2 regions of the Arthrobacter sp. BL-252-APC-1A genome follow, and region 2 is predicted to be linked to the other one. Evidence: riboswitches for the same ligand, from Rfam matches in the RefSeq annotation. Region 2 holds a riboswitch; the other holds the start of a gene.

Region 1 (7,024 bases), on a different contig from region 2:
AAGGTATTCCGTTCACTGCGCAGACCCGCATGAGCGGACTGGACTTCGCGGACGGGTCCAGCATCCGCAAAGGCGCCGGCTCGGCGGTCATCGACTGGGCCGCGGAAAGCGACGGAGTTGAGGTCTCCGTCCTGGCCGACCTCACCTACCGGGTAGACACGGTTTCCGCTGCCGGCGGCACCCCGCTGGTGGTCGCGGAACGGGACACCGCAGGCGTGTCCCGGATTCTCGGCGTCGTCTACCTGAAGGACGTGGTGAAACAGGGCCTGAAGGAGCGCTTCGCCGAACTGCGCCGGATGGGCATCCGCACGGTGATGGTCACCGGAGACAACCCGCGCACTGCCAAGGCGATCGCTGCGGAAGCCGGGGTTGATGATTATCTTGCTGAAGCGACTCCGGAAGACAAGATCGCCCTGATTCGCCGTGAGCAGGATGGCGGACGGCTTGTAGCGATGACCGGGGACGGCACCAATGACGCCCCGGCCCTGGCCCAGGCGGACGTCGGTGTCGCAATGAACACGGGAACCTCCGCGGCGAAGGAAGCCGGAAACATGGTGGACCTGGATTCGGACCCCACCAAGCTGATCGATATCGTCCGGATCGGCAAGCAGCTGCTCATCACCCGCGGTGCCCTGACCACGTTCTCGATCGCCAACGACGTCGCCAAGTACTTCGCGATCATTCCGGCAATGTTCGTGGGCCTGTTCCCGGGGCTGGAGGTCCTGAACGTCATGAACCTTCATTCGCCTGCCTCCGCGATCCTGTCCGCACTCGTCTTCAACGCCGTCGTCATCCTGGCGCTGATCCCGCTCGCCCTGCGCGGAGTAAAGTACCGGGCCACCGGTGCCACCGCCGTCCTCAACCGCAACCTGCTGGTCTTCGGCGTGGGCGGCGTGGTGGCCCCGTTCCTGGGCATCAAACTGATCGACCTCGCCGTCTCCCTGCTTCCCGGCTTCTAGAACCAAAGGACTGAACATGACCACGCTTCGTTCCACGGCCCGGCAGCTCGCCGTAGCCGCCAAAGCCCTGGCGGTCTTCACCCTGCTCCTTGGCATCGGCTACCCGGCGCTCGCCACTGCCGCGGCCCAGGCCGCTCTCCCCCACCGCGCCAACGGCTCCCCGGTGACCGTCGACGGCGCCGCGGCCGGCTCAGCCCTGCTCGGCCAGTCCTTCACTGACGGTGCGGGCGCTGCCCTGCCGGAGTGGTTCCAGTCCCGGCCGGGAACTTACGACGGCGCTGCCTCCGGGGGCAGCAACCTGGGGCCTTCCAGCCCGGAACTGGCAGCCCAAATCGAGGAGCGCCGCCAGGCCGTTGCTGCCCTTGAATCAGTCCCCGCCGAAGACGTTCCCGCTGATGCGCTTACAGCCTCCGCCTCGGGCCTGGACCCGCACATCAGCCCGGAGTACGCCTACCTCCAGGTGCCGCGCGTGGCGGAGGCGCGGGGGCTGCCCGAACCGGACGTGCGTGCACTGGTGGACGATGCGGTAGCCGGCCGCACGGCAGGAATCCTGGGCGAGCCAACCGTAAACGTGTTGGAACTGAACATCGCGCTGCTGGAGCTGGACACTTAGGCAATGAAACGAGGAGAGCTCCGGGTCTTCCTGGGCGCGGCCCCGGGGGTCGGGAAGACCTGCACAATGCTGGAGGAAGGCCACCGCCTGCGAAGCGAAGGGCGGGACGTGGTGGTGGCGCTGGTGGAAACGCACGGCCGGGAGGCCACCGCCGCAGCCGCCCGCGGTCTGGAAGAGGTGCCGCGGGTGACGCTGGAACACCGTGGACTCGAGCTGCAGGAGCTGGACCTGGACGCCGTGCTGGCCCGGTGCCCGGACTACGCCCTGGTGGACGAGCTGGCCCATACCAACGCACCCGGGCTGGCCCATTCCAAACGCTGGCAGGACGTGGAAGCACTTCTGGCCGCAGGTATTAATGTCCTGTCCACGGTGAACATCCAGCACATCGATTCGCTCAACGACGTGGTGGAAGGCATTACCGGAACCGTGCAGCGCGAAACGGTTCCGGATGATGTTCTCCGTGCAGCCGACCAGATTGAACTCGTGGACATTGCCCCGGAACTGCTGCGCGCCCGGCTGGCAGAGGGAATCATCTACCCGGCTGCCCGGATTGACGCTGCGCTGTCGAACTACTTCCGCGTCGGCAACCTCACCGCCCTTCGTGAACTGGCCCTGCTCTGGCTGGCCGATGAAGTGGACAGCGCGCTGAACCGGTATCGGAATGAAAAGGGCATCCGCAGCAAATGGGAGGCCCGCGAGCGCGTGGTGGTTGCGCTCACCGGCGGCCCGGAGGGACAGACCCTGCTCCGGCGCGGCGCACGGATTGCTGCACGGTCCGCGGGCGGAGAGCTGCTGGCGGTGCACGTAACCACCCCGGACGGGCTGCGGGAAAGCCATCCCGGTGAACTGGCCGTGCAGCGGGCGCTGGTGGAGAAGCTCGGCGGCACCTTCCATCAGGTAGTTGGTTCAGACATCCCCGGATCCCTGGTTGAATTCGCCCGGTCCGCCAACGCGACTCAGCTGGTCATCGGCGTCAGCCGCCGCCCCAGGCTGAAGGCGCTGTTCGGCGGACCAGGCATCGGCGCCACCGTCATCCGGCTCTCGGGGGACATTGACGTGCACATCGTTAATCACGGCGCCGCAGCAAGCCACCGGGGGCTTCCACGCCTGGGCGGTGCCCTCAGCCCCCGACGGCGGCTGGCCGGCTTTGGCCTGGCACTGGCCGGCGGGCCGCTGCTCACCTGGCTGCTGGTTGGCATCAGCACCCCGGAATCTATTACCAGCGATGTGCTGGCCTACCAGCTGCTGGTGATCCTCGTGGCGCTGGCAGGAGGCATCTGGCCGGCACTGTTCGCTGCACTGCTTTCCGGGGTGACCCTGGACTACTTCTTCATCCAGCCGCTCCATACAGTGACGGTTGCCGAGCCGCTGCACCTGTTTGCGCTGGTGCTTTATGCCGCCAACGCGATGCTGGTCAGTTTCGTGGTGGACCGTGCGGCACGGCGTTCCCGTTCTGCCCGCCGGGCGGCATCTGAATCCGACCTCCTGGCTGCCGTCGCAGGCAACGTCCTGCGCGGTGAGGACGCGGTGGAAGCGCTGGTGGGCCGGGTGCGGGAGGCCTTCAACCTCGACGCCGCCCGGTTGCGGACCGCTGATGCCGACCTCGCCGTGTCCGGCAGCATTCCGCCCGGATTGCCGGAACACCGGCTTGAGGTGGGCGAAGCGGTCCTGGAACTCTACGGCCGCAGTCCCGAGCCGGCTGACCTTCGCCTGCTCGAGGTTACTGCCGCTCAGCTGGCAGCCGCCCTGGATCACCGGACCCTGTCCGCCAAAGCCGAAGGCATCGGACCCCTGGCTGCCGCCGACCGGGTCCGTACAGCCCTGCTGGCGGCCGTGGGGCATGACCTGCGCCGTCCGCTGACTGCGGCCACTGCGGCTGTGACCAGCCTGCGCGCTGATGACGTGGACTGGAGCGAACAGGACCGCCAGGAACTGCTCGCCACTGCGGAGGAGTCGCTGAACGGCCTCTCTGAACTGGTGACAAGCCTCCTGGACGTCAGTCGGCTGCAGGCCGGAGCGCTGGCCGTCTCGCTCGCACCGCTGGAGACAGCGGACGCAGTGCTGCCCGCGCTTGAGGAACTGCGGCTCGGGCCAGGCGAGGTTGAGCTGGACCTGGCACCAGGCCTGCCTCCCGTGCTCGGGGATGCGGTCCTGCTTCAGCGGGTGCTGGTGAACGTCCTGGCAAACGCCGTCCGCTTCTCCCCGCCGGATGCCAAGGTGCTGCTCACCGCCAGCGAGTTCGGCGGGAGAGTTGAACTACGGGTCATAGACTGCGGACCGGGAATCTCCCCGGAACGCGGCGAAGATATGTTCGTACCCTTCCAGCGGCTGGGAGACACGGATAACGAAACCGGGCTGGGGCTGGGGCTGGCCGTCGCGAAGGGATTCATGGAAGGAATGGGCGGGACTGTGGAGATCGAGAAGACACCCGGCGGAGGACTGACCATGGTGCTCAGCCTGCCCGCCGCTGTCGCCTTCGGGCGCACTGAATCAGCGGCGGCACTGTGAGGATCCTGCTCGCCGACGACGACGTCCAGATCCTTCGTGCCCTGAAGATCACCCTGGCTGCGTACGGCTACGAGGTGGCGGTGGCCCAGGACGGCGAAGCAGCAGTGCGGCGGGCCGTGGACTCGCATCCCGACCTCCTGGTCCTGGATCTTGGAATGCCTGGGCTGAGCGGCATGGAAGTGATCGAAGCTGTACGCGGCTGGAGCACCATGCCAATCCTGGTGATTTCCGGGCGTTCGGATTCTGCGGAGAAGGTACGGGCACTGGACCTGGGCGCGGATGACTACGTCACCAAACCCTTCTCCGCCGAAGAGCTTCTGGCTCGTATCCGTGCCCTCAAACGCAGGACGGGTCCGGCTCAGGAGAGCCCCGCTGTCAGTTTCGGAAACGTCCGCGTAGATCTGGCAGCCCGCCGTGTCTCGCGGATCGGCGACGGCGGCGTGGTCCGGCTTACGCCAACCGAATGGCATCTGCTCGCTGCCCTGCTGCGGCAGCCCGGCCGCCTCGTCACGCAGGCGCAGCTGCTCACCGAGATCTGGGGACCGAAGACAACCGACGCCGGGTATCTCCGTCTATACATGGCACAGCTGCGCCGCAAGCTTGAGCCGGACCCTGCGCATCCCGTTCATTTCCTGACTGAGCACGGCATGGGCTACCGGTTCCAGCACTGAAGCGGGTTAGGTGCACACGCAGAACATATGCTCCCGAGAATATCTATGCCGCCACATGACGGGGTTACCATAAAACCCATGACTATAGGCAGTACGACGATTACCCCCGGCGCCCTGGGCTGGGATCTCTCCATACTGGCCGGCTGTTACCAGTCCCGTGTAGAAGCAGCCCTGGAAGGTGCGGCAGGTGGACTGCGCGGCTTCCAGGTACTCTCCACAGTCGTGCGCCTCGATCCCCCGAACCAGCAGGCCCTGGGCGCCCATCTTGGCATCGACCGTACTGTGCTGACCTACTTGATCGACGCACTCGCGGAAGCCGGGGACGTAGAACGCATCCCCGATCCTGCGGACCGCCGGGCCCGCAAAGTGGTCGCTACCAAGGCCGGCCGCGCACGCCTGGCGTCCTGCGAGGAACGGGTTGCCGCTGCCGAGGCGGACTTCCTCGCCGGGCTTGAGCCCTCCGAATCGGAGCTGCTCCGCGTCCTTCTGCACCGGCTGGCCAGCCAGGCCCACCAGCCGGCGTCGGGCCTAAATCCCTGCGCGGCCATGGACGACGCCTAGTCCGTCCCGGCTGGCCATTTGCCCGCTGACTTCGTAGAGTCAGCTGTAGTGACACGGGGTGCCGCAAGGCTGAGATGAGACCCGTCGAACCTGATCTAGTTAGAACTAGCGAAGGGATGTCGCCGATGACTATTGGCCTGACACCATTTTCTGTATCCACCCACCTTTCCCGCGTCCGCAGCGAGCCGCCGCTGGTGCAGTGCCTGACCAACACAGTGGTCACCAACTTCACCGCCAACGTGCTGCTGGCCCTGGGGGCAGCCCCGGCCATGACGGACATTCCGGGTGAAGCCGGACCTTTTGCCCGCATCGCGTCCGGGGTGCTGATCAATCTGGGCACCCCGCATGCCGAGCAGCGCATGGCCATGCTGGAGGCCGCCGCAGCTGCAAACGATGCCGGCACGCCGTGGGTCCTGGACCCCGTGGCTGTCGGCAGCCTCCCGGTCCGCACGGCGCTGGCCGCAGAGCTGCTGGCGATGCGTCCCACGGTGGTCCGGGCCAACGCTTCCGAGGTCATGGCCCTGGCCGGACTGGGCGCGGGCGGACGGGGCGTGGACGCCACCGACAATCCGGAGGATGCCCTTCCGGCAGCTGAACTCCTGGCGGCGAAACACGGCTGCGTCGTGGCGGTCTCCGGGCCCACTGACGTCATCACGGACGGTGAATCAACCCTGAGGATCAGCAATGGCAGCGCGCCGCTGACCAAGGTGACCGGCGGGGGCTGCGCCCTCGGCGCCGTGACGGCCGCGTTCCTCGCCGCCGCGGACGAAGGCGGCGACCTCACTGCCACGGCGGCAGCCACCGCCGCATACACAATCGCCGCGCAGCAGGCTGCAGCCGTGTCGGCAGGACCGGGGTCGTTTGCCCCGGCATTCATGGACGCCCTGGCGGCACTCTCCACCGAAGACATCGAGAACCTGCTGGTGGCGGCATGAGCGCCGGCGTGCAGTCCGAACTGCTCCGGCGGCCCCGGGCTCTGGCCAGGAACACCGGCATCTATCTGGTCACTGATGCGGCGCAGTGCGGGGACCGGGGCGTTGCCGCTGTTGCCGCAGCCGCCGTCGCCGGAGGGGTGCGCACCGTGCAGGTCCGGGAAAAGCACGCCTCCGCCGCGGAGTTCTACGCCCAGGTGCTGGCCGTCGCCGACGCCGTCGGTGACCGCGCCCTTGTGCTCGTCGATGACCGGGTGGACATTTACCTCGCCGCCCGGGCAGCCGGCGCCCGGGTGCACGGAGTCCACGTTGGCCAAAGCGACCTGCCCGTCGACTCCGTCCGCTCGCTGGTGGGCCCCGGCGCCGTCGTGGGCCTCACCGCCAACAGTCCCGCCCACCTCGACGCCGTGCGGGACCTGGCACCGGGAACGGTGGACTATCTCGGTGCCGGAGTCATCCATCCCACCAGCACCAAGCCGGATCATCCTGCCCCGCTGGGCGTGGACGGGTTCCGGTCCTTTGCTTCTGCGGCTCCGATACCGTGCGTGGCAATCGGCGGGATCGGACTGCACGACCTCCGGGATCTGCGGGCCGCCGGCGCGTCCGGCGCCGCCGTCGTTTCCGCCATCTGCACCGCCGCCGACCCGCGCCGCAGCGCCGAGGAACTGGTGGCGGCATGGGAGGGCTGAGCGGCCGGGACGTTCCGCGGATCCTGAGCATCGCCGGAACGGATCCCACGGGCGGAGCCGGAATCCAGGCCGACCTGAAGTCGATCGCCGC
Region 2 (7,024 bases):
CACATGGTGGGCCGTGCGGGTTACCGGACCAAGCACCTTCGTCCGGAGCTGCTCACCATCGATGAGCTCGATGATGTTGTGGAACGGGCCCAGCAGCTGATGTTCGAGGCCACGGCAGAGAAGAAAGATGCAGAGGACTCTGCGGACCCGAAGGTCGACGACGATCCCGGACAGGAGCCCGACGGCACCTACTACACGGGGGAACTCAGCGACGAGGACCTGGCGCAGGCCAAGGCTGAGGAGGAAGCTGCCTCCCGCCCTCCGGGACGCAGCCGCGAGGGCTGATCCGGCTCCCCAAAAGAAAACCATCGAGATGACAGAAACTGCCCGTATAAACGCTCATACGGGCAGTTTCTGTCATCTCGATGGTGGAACGAAGCCGGGTTAGACGACCTCGGGAGTGCGGCTGTAGCGGGCGATCGCGCGCTGCGTGCCGCGGTTGGTCAGCACCCGGATAACCTGGCTGACAGCTCCGGAAACCAGGGCAAAGATGACGGCGGAACGCAGGCTTGCGTCCAGCGCGCCGTCCTTGTCCTTGGGTGGCTCATTGCCCGTGGCTTTGGTCCAGACAAAATCCAGGATCTTCGCGGAGGCCAGGCCCGCGCCCACGCTGACACCGGTGCCCAGCAGTTTCAGGATCAGGTTCATGAGTGCTCCTTGTGTTGTGCGTTGGTATTGCTCCCTACGCTACCTGCCGCACAGGGATTCCTCTCGGATCTGCGTGTACAGTGGACCTCGCATACATACGACAGGGGAGCGCCGCTTCCCGGCTCCGGGCCATCCGGAAGCCGGTTTTCGGGCGCTGAGAGTGCGGAACAAGCCGCAGACCCTCGAACCTGCTCCGGTTAGTACCGGCGAAGGGAGTCGAGTTCTCAGGGGTGCACCGCCGCAGGCGGTTTTCCCTCCCCTCCTGAATCCAGGAGGAACCTTCCATGCAAGAAACCACTTTCACCACTGCGAGAAACCGGTCATCCTGGCGCGTAGTGGACATTGTTGTCGCGTCCGTTCTCGCCGTTGCTACCGGCGTTGTGTTCTGGGCCTGGTCACTGGCCTACGGCGGTGTGGCTGCCCTCTTCGTTGCCTTCCCTCCGCTGGGCGGGCTCTACACCGGCGGCTGGCTGATCGCGGGCGTCCTTGGCGGACTGATCATCCGCAAACCCGGAGCGGCACTGTACTGCGAAGTCCTCGCTGCAGCCGTTTCCGGTGTGCTGGGAACCCAGTTCGGCTTGTCCGTGCTGCTTTCCGGCGCCATCCAGGGCCTGGGCGCGGAGCTGGTGTTCCTGATCTTCCTCTACCGGAAGTTCACTCTTCCGGTGTCCCTGCTTGCCGGACTGGGCTCGGGCATTTTCCTCGGGGTCAGTGAAACCATCCTCTACATGCCTGAATGGGCATTCCAGTGGAAGGCGCTCTACGCCGTATTCGCCGCCGTATCCGGGATGATCCTCGCCGGAGCGTTGTCCTGGCTGGCCGTCCGGGCCCTGGCACGGACGGGGGTCCTCTCCGCCTTCGCTTCAGGACGGACGGCGGACGCGTAGATGGACCGGAGTATTTCCGCGGTGTCCAGGCCTGTGGCTGTTACCGCGCGGGACTGGGGCTGGCGGCACGCCGGCCGCAAGGCGCCGGCAGTTCAGGGCGCATCTTTTGAGATCTCAGCGGGGGAGAGGGTGCTCCTGCTGGGCGCGTCCGGGGCAGGCAAATCGACCTTGCTGCACGCGCTTTCCGGCGTACTGGGAGAGGACACCGGCGGCACGGAGAGCGGAACGCTGGCGCTCGACGGCGTCCACCCGCAATCAGCACGCGGCCGAGCCGGGCTGCTGCTCCAGGACCCGGACTCGCAGATTGTGCTCTCCCGGGTGGGCGACGAGGTTGCCTTCGGGGCGGAAAACCTTGGCGTTCCGCGCACGGAGATCTGGGCGCGGGTGCAGTCTGCCCTCGACGACGTTGGGCTGGCCCTCCCGCTGAACCACTCCACTGCTGCGCTTTCCGGCGGTCAGAAGCAGCGGTTGGCTCTGGCTTCCATCCTGGCCATGTCCCCGGGGCTGCTGCTGCTGGACGAACCCACCGCCAACCTGGACCCGGAGGGTGTGCTGGAGATCCGGGACGCCGTCGCCCGGGTTCTGGACCGGACCGGCGCCACCCTGATTGTGGTGGAGCACAGGGTTGCCGCCTGGGCGGAACTGGTGGACCGGGTGATAGTGCTCGACGCCGGCGGGGGACTGCTGGCGGACGGCCCGCCGCAGGAGGTACTCACCGCCGAGCGGACACGTGCCCGGCTTACTGAGGCCGGAGTCTGGCTGCCCGGCGCCGCCCAGTCCATTCCGGAACCTTCTGCTGCTGATCCTTCGGCGGAAGCGCTGCTGAACGCCCGTGAACTGGAAGTGGCGCGGACGGCAAAGGGCCCAGCGGTGCTCAGCGGCGTCAGTCTTTCCCTCAAGGCCGGTGACGCACTTGGCATTACCGGTCCCAACGGTGCTGGAAAGTCCACGCTGGCCCTGACCCTTGGCGGGCTGCTGCGTCCCCGGGGCGGCACCCTCGAGGCAGCTCCCGGGCTGGCCAGGGAGGCAGGAAGCATCCCGTCGAAGTGGAAGTCTGCCCAGCTCGTTACCCGGATCGGGACGGTGTTCCAGGAACCCGAGCACCAGTTCCTGACCGGCAGCGTGCGGGACGAACTCGCCTTCGGTCCACGGCATGCCGGACGCGGGGACTCCGAAACAGCGGCAACGGTGGAGTCCCTGGCCAGCCGGCTGCGGCTGCACGGGCTGCTGGGCGTCAACCCGTTTACGCTGTCCGGCGGGGAGAAACGCAGGCTGTCGGTGGCCACCATGCTGGCTACCGCACCGGACATCCTGCTCCTGGACGAACCGACCTTCGGGCAGGATGCGAATACCTGGCGCGAACTGGTGGCGCTGCTTGCCGAACAACGCCGGGATTCGGGCTGTGCGGTCGTGTCGGTGACGCACGACCGGGAGTTCATCGCGGCCCTGGGCGGGAGCGTACTGCAGGTCCAGAACGGCACTGCCCGGCTGCTGCCTTCTCCACAGCGAATGACGGGAGAGGCAGCATGAGTGCGCCGGCCATCCAGCCCGCGGCTCCGGGAGCCCTTCCTGCATCGGGAGCCTCACGCCTCGCCGCGGCCAACCCGCTGGCCACCCTGGGCGCCGCCGTCGCGGTCACAGCCGCCGTCCTGCTGACCGTGGACTGGGTCAGTGCCACGGTGGTTCTGGCCGGTGAGCTGGCACTGCTTCCGCTGCTGCGCATCAACCCGTGGACCCTGGTGAAACGGATCTGGCCCCTGCTGATCGCTGCATTGGTGGGCGCCTGGGGGACGGCACTGCTGGCCGAGAAAACCGGAGAAGTGCTGCTGGATGCCGGTCCGCTGCTGTTCACCGCGGATTCGGTGGCGGCAGGCATCGCCATTGGGCTTCGCGGCCTGGCGATCGCACTGCCTGGCATTTTCCTGCTGGTCACCGTTGATGCCACGGACCTCGCTGATGCGCTGGCCCAGCGGCTGCATCTGCCGTCCAGGTTTGTGCTCGGTGCGCTTGCGGCGATGCGGCTGGTAGGGCTGCTGGTGGAAGAATGGCGCACCCTGGGACTGGCCCGGCATGCCCGCGGGGCCGACGCCGCAGCCTCCCCTCTGGGCAGGCTCCGCAACTTCCTGGGGCAGGGTCTGGCGCTGCTGGTCCAGGCCATCCGCCGGGCAACCCGGCTGGCGGTAGCCATGGAAGCGCGCGGATTCGGCAGCGGAGAACGGACATGGGCACGTTCGTCCACGTTTAGCCGCATAGACCTTTGGGTGCTCGGTTACGGAGTGGGACTGGCGGCCGCCGCCGTGGCCGCTTCGGTGGCTGCGGGAACATTCAACTTCATCCTGACCTAGGACACGGCCGGCCGGGGGCCTGCTCCATCTTCGAACCTCGCGCCCGGCCCTCACCGCGGCTACAGGACGGTTTCCACCAGGGCCGAGAGCTCGGCCGTCAGTTCGGCGGACACCGGCAGCGGTTCGCCGTCGACTGACTTCACCGGTGCCAGCAGGCGGATGCTGGAAATCAGCCACACGCCGTCCGCCTGCATCAGGTGGGATGGTTCCAGCGGTCCGTAGCCAAGCTGCCAGCCGGCATTCTCCGCGGCGGCAAAAAGCGCACTCTGGGTGGTGCCGGGCAGGATCCCGCTTTCGAGTTCGGGAGTGAGCAGGGTCTTGATTCCGTCCTCGACCACAGCCAGGACAACGGTGGAGGTGGGACCCTCCAGGACCTTGCCGTCCGAGGAAGTGAAGATGACGTCGTCTGCTCCGTGCTGTTTCGCGAAGCGGATGGCCGCCATGTTCACGGCGTAGGAGAGCGTTTTGGAGCCCAGGAGCAGCCACGGGGCACGCTCTGCCACGGAAGAGTCGTAGCCGCGGTCCAACAGGAGCACGTCCAGGCCTTCTTCACGCTGCTTCGCCGTCGAATCCGGCACCGGGGAGGCTGCCACCCATGCGGTTGGGACACCGGCGCCCTCGGGGCCGCGGGTCAGCATCAGTTTCACCACTGCGGGCACCCCGCTGTGGACACGCTCAAACTCGGCCAGCGCCGTCGTGATGGCGGCCTCCCAGAGGGCAGAGGACGGGAAATCCAGCTGCAGCGCTGCAGCTGAAGACGCCATCCGCTCCAAATGCATGGCCAGTTTCCGGGGATGCCCGTCCACCGCCAGCATCGACTCGAAAACACCGTCACCGCGGGTGACCCCAAGGTCCGTAGCCATCAGCTGCGGCTTGGAAGCATCGGCCACGCGGCCGGCCGGGAACGCGGGATCCAGGAATACCAAAACTGTCATGAAGCAAGCCTAGTGCGCCCTGTGTGCCAAACCTGGCTCCCGTCCGGCTAGGCTGAAGGGACGGTTGGGTGGTCGGAGGGACAAGCGCGCGTGTGGTGGACGGTTACTGCTCCAAACTGGCTTGCGACAAGTCTGACGATCCTCGACTTCGCGATCCGGATCATTGCGCTCGGCGTTGTGCCTGGAAACCGCCGTCCCACCACGGCCATGGCCTGGCTGCTGGCGATCTTCTTCCTGCCGGTCCCCGGGATCATCCTGTTCACCCTGTTCGGCAACCACAGGCTTTCTGAACAGCGTGTCGAACGCCAGACCATGATCAACCGCAGGGTCCGCGAGAACACCCGCGAGCTCGAGGCCGAGTCCAGCTCCTACTCAGGGCCGGATTGGGTACTCTCCGCCGTGGAACTGAACCGGCGGCTGGGATCGCTTCCCAGCCTGGACGGCAACAAGGTCGAGCTTCAGCGGGACTATGAGGAATCCATCCGCCAGATGACGGACGCGGTGCGCGGGGCTGCCAAGTACGTGCACGTCGAGTTCTACATCATGAGCTACGACGCCGTCACCCGGGAATTCTTTACCGCGCTGAAGGACGCCGCCGAACGCGGCGTGACCGTGCGCCTCCTGTTCGATCACATTGGCACCCTGAGGGTAAAGGGCTACCGGCAGCTGCTCAAGGAACTGAAGACCAGCAGGATCCAGTGGCACCCCATGCTTCCCATCCAGCCCCTGCGCGGCCACTGGCGGCGGCCGGACCTGCGTAACCACCGCAAGATCCTTGTAGTGGACGGAGTCATCGGCTTCACCGGGTCGCAGAACCTGGTGGAACCGGGCTACCGCAAACCCCACAACCACAGGATGGGCCGCAAATGGGTGGAACTCATGAGCCGGCTCGAGGGGCCGGTAGTGGATGAAATCAACGTGGTGTTCGCTACGGACTGGAACATGGAAACGGACGAGAACCTCGAACAGGAGCTCAGCCTGTACGAGTGGACCTCCAAGCCCGGGGACATCACCTGCCAGGTAGTCCCCTCCGGGCCCGGTTTCACCACGGAGAACAACCTGCGGCTGTTTACGTCGCTGCTGTATTCCGCCTCCGAGCGCATCTCCATCACCAGCCCGTACTTTGTGCCGGATGATTCGCTGCTGTACGCCATTACGACGGCGGCCCAGCGCGGCGTGCAGGTTGAACTGTTCGTCTCCGAGCGCGGCGACCAGTTCCTGGTGGACCATGCCCAGCGTTCCTACTATGAGGCACTGCTCGACGCCGGCATCCGGATTTGGCAGTACCCCGCACCGCTGGTGCTGCACGCCAAGCATTTCACCGTGGACAACGATGTTGCCGTGCTGGGTTCATCCAACATGGACATGCGTTCCTTCTCGCTGAACCTGGAAGTTTCAATGATGATGTTCGGCGGGAACATCGTGGAGAAGACGCGCCAGATCGAGGACACCTACCGCAGCCTGTCCAAGGAACTGATCCTCGAGGAATGGCGCAACCGGCCGGTCTGGCAGCGCTACGTGGACAACGTTGCCCGGCTGACGGCCACCCTGCAGTAGCCTGCTCCCGAACCTGCCCTTACCGCCCTTGCCGTCCCCAGCCTGCTGACGGGAGCGGAAGCGCCTCCAGCGCGCGCTTTACGTACAGGTGGAGCTGGCCGGACGCGGTTCCCGTGGAGACAACGATGTCCGCAGCATCAGCCACCGGATCAGACGCTGCCCAGGCCCCTTCCTGTGCCGCCCACCGGTCCCAGTGCGGCGCGTAGGTTTCGCCGTCGCGGGCCAGTGCGCGCTCCTTCCGGAGCTGCTCCGGTGCCTGGATCCACACCACCGCGTCCAGGAGATCACGGGCAGCACGGTGTCCGGCGCCAACACCTTCGAAGACCACGATGTCCGCCGGTTCGGTCCGGTGCGTCTGGGCGTAGCATCCGGCGACCCAGTCCCAGGCCTGCCACAGTGCGGGTTCACCGGCGGCCAGCGGGGACAGGACCTTGAGCCGGTAATACTCCATCCCGTCCCGCAGTCCGTCCCACCCGGCATAGACATCTTCCAGATGGAAGACTTCCACGGAACGGCGGGCACGCAGCTCAGCCGCCAGTGCCAGTGCCAGGCTGGTCTTGCCCGCGCCGGAAAAACCGTCGATGCCGATCAGTAGCGGACGCGTTGCCTGAACTCTCACGGGTGCCGGTCCGCCAGCGCAGACCGGACAAAG

Evidence for each region. Region 2 has a riboswitch for thiamine pyrophosphate ahead of FYJ28_RS11820 (ECF transporter S component). Riboswitches for the same ligand answer to the same signal wherever they lie in the genome.
Region 1: another riboswitch for thiamine pyrophosphate. It lies ahead of thiM (hydroxyethylthiazole kinase); the one in region 2 lies ahead of FYJ28_RS11820 (ECF transporter S component).

What each region holds. Positions count from the first base shown of each region.
Region 1 covers NZ_VULS01000010.1:92,149-99,172, forward strand. The annotation lists gene kdpB (potassium-transporting ATPase subunit KdpB) at 1-959, shown strand, start outside; gene kdpC (potassium-transporting ATPase subunit KdpC) at 976-1,572, shown strand; gene FYJ28_RS14605 (ATP-binding protein) at 1,576-4,080, shown strand; gene FYJ28_RS14610 (response regulator) at 4,077-4,751, shown strand; gene FYJ28_RS14615 (MarR family winged helix-turn-helix transcriptional regulator) at 4,830-5,312, shown strand; TPP riboswitch at 5,357-5,446, shown strand; gene thiM (hydroxyethylthiazole kinase) at 5,438-6,247, shown strand; gene thiE (thiamine phosphate synthase) at 6,244-6,933, shown strand; gene FYJ28_RS14630 (bifunctional hydroxymethylpyrimidine kinase/phosphomethylpyrimidine kinase) at 6,921-7,024, shown strand, end outside.
Region 2 covers NZ_VULS01000007.1:92,149-99,172, forward strand. The annotation lists partial or broken gene mnhG (monovalent cation/H(+) antiporter subunit G) at 1-90, shown strand, start outside; gene FYJ28_RS11815 (DUF4235 domain-containing protein) at 385-648, opposite strand; TPP riboswitch at 741-880, shown strand; gene FYJ28_RS11820 (ECF transporter S component) at 933-1,535, shown strand; gene FYJ28_RS11825 (ABC transporter ATP-binding protein) at 1,536-3,065, shown strand; gene FYJ28_RS11830 (energy-coupling factor transporter transmembrane component T family protein) at 3,062-3,880, shown strand; gene FYJ28_RS11835 (aminodeoxychorismate lyase) at 3,940-4,815, opposite strand; gene cls (cardiolipin synthase) at 4,906-6,372, shown strand; gene FYJ28_RS11845 (AAA family ATPase) at 6,392-6,991, opposite strand; gene FYJ28_RS11850 (low molecular weight protein-tyrosine-phosphatase) at 6,988-7,024, opposite strand, start outside.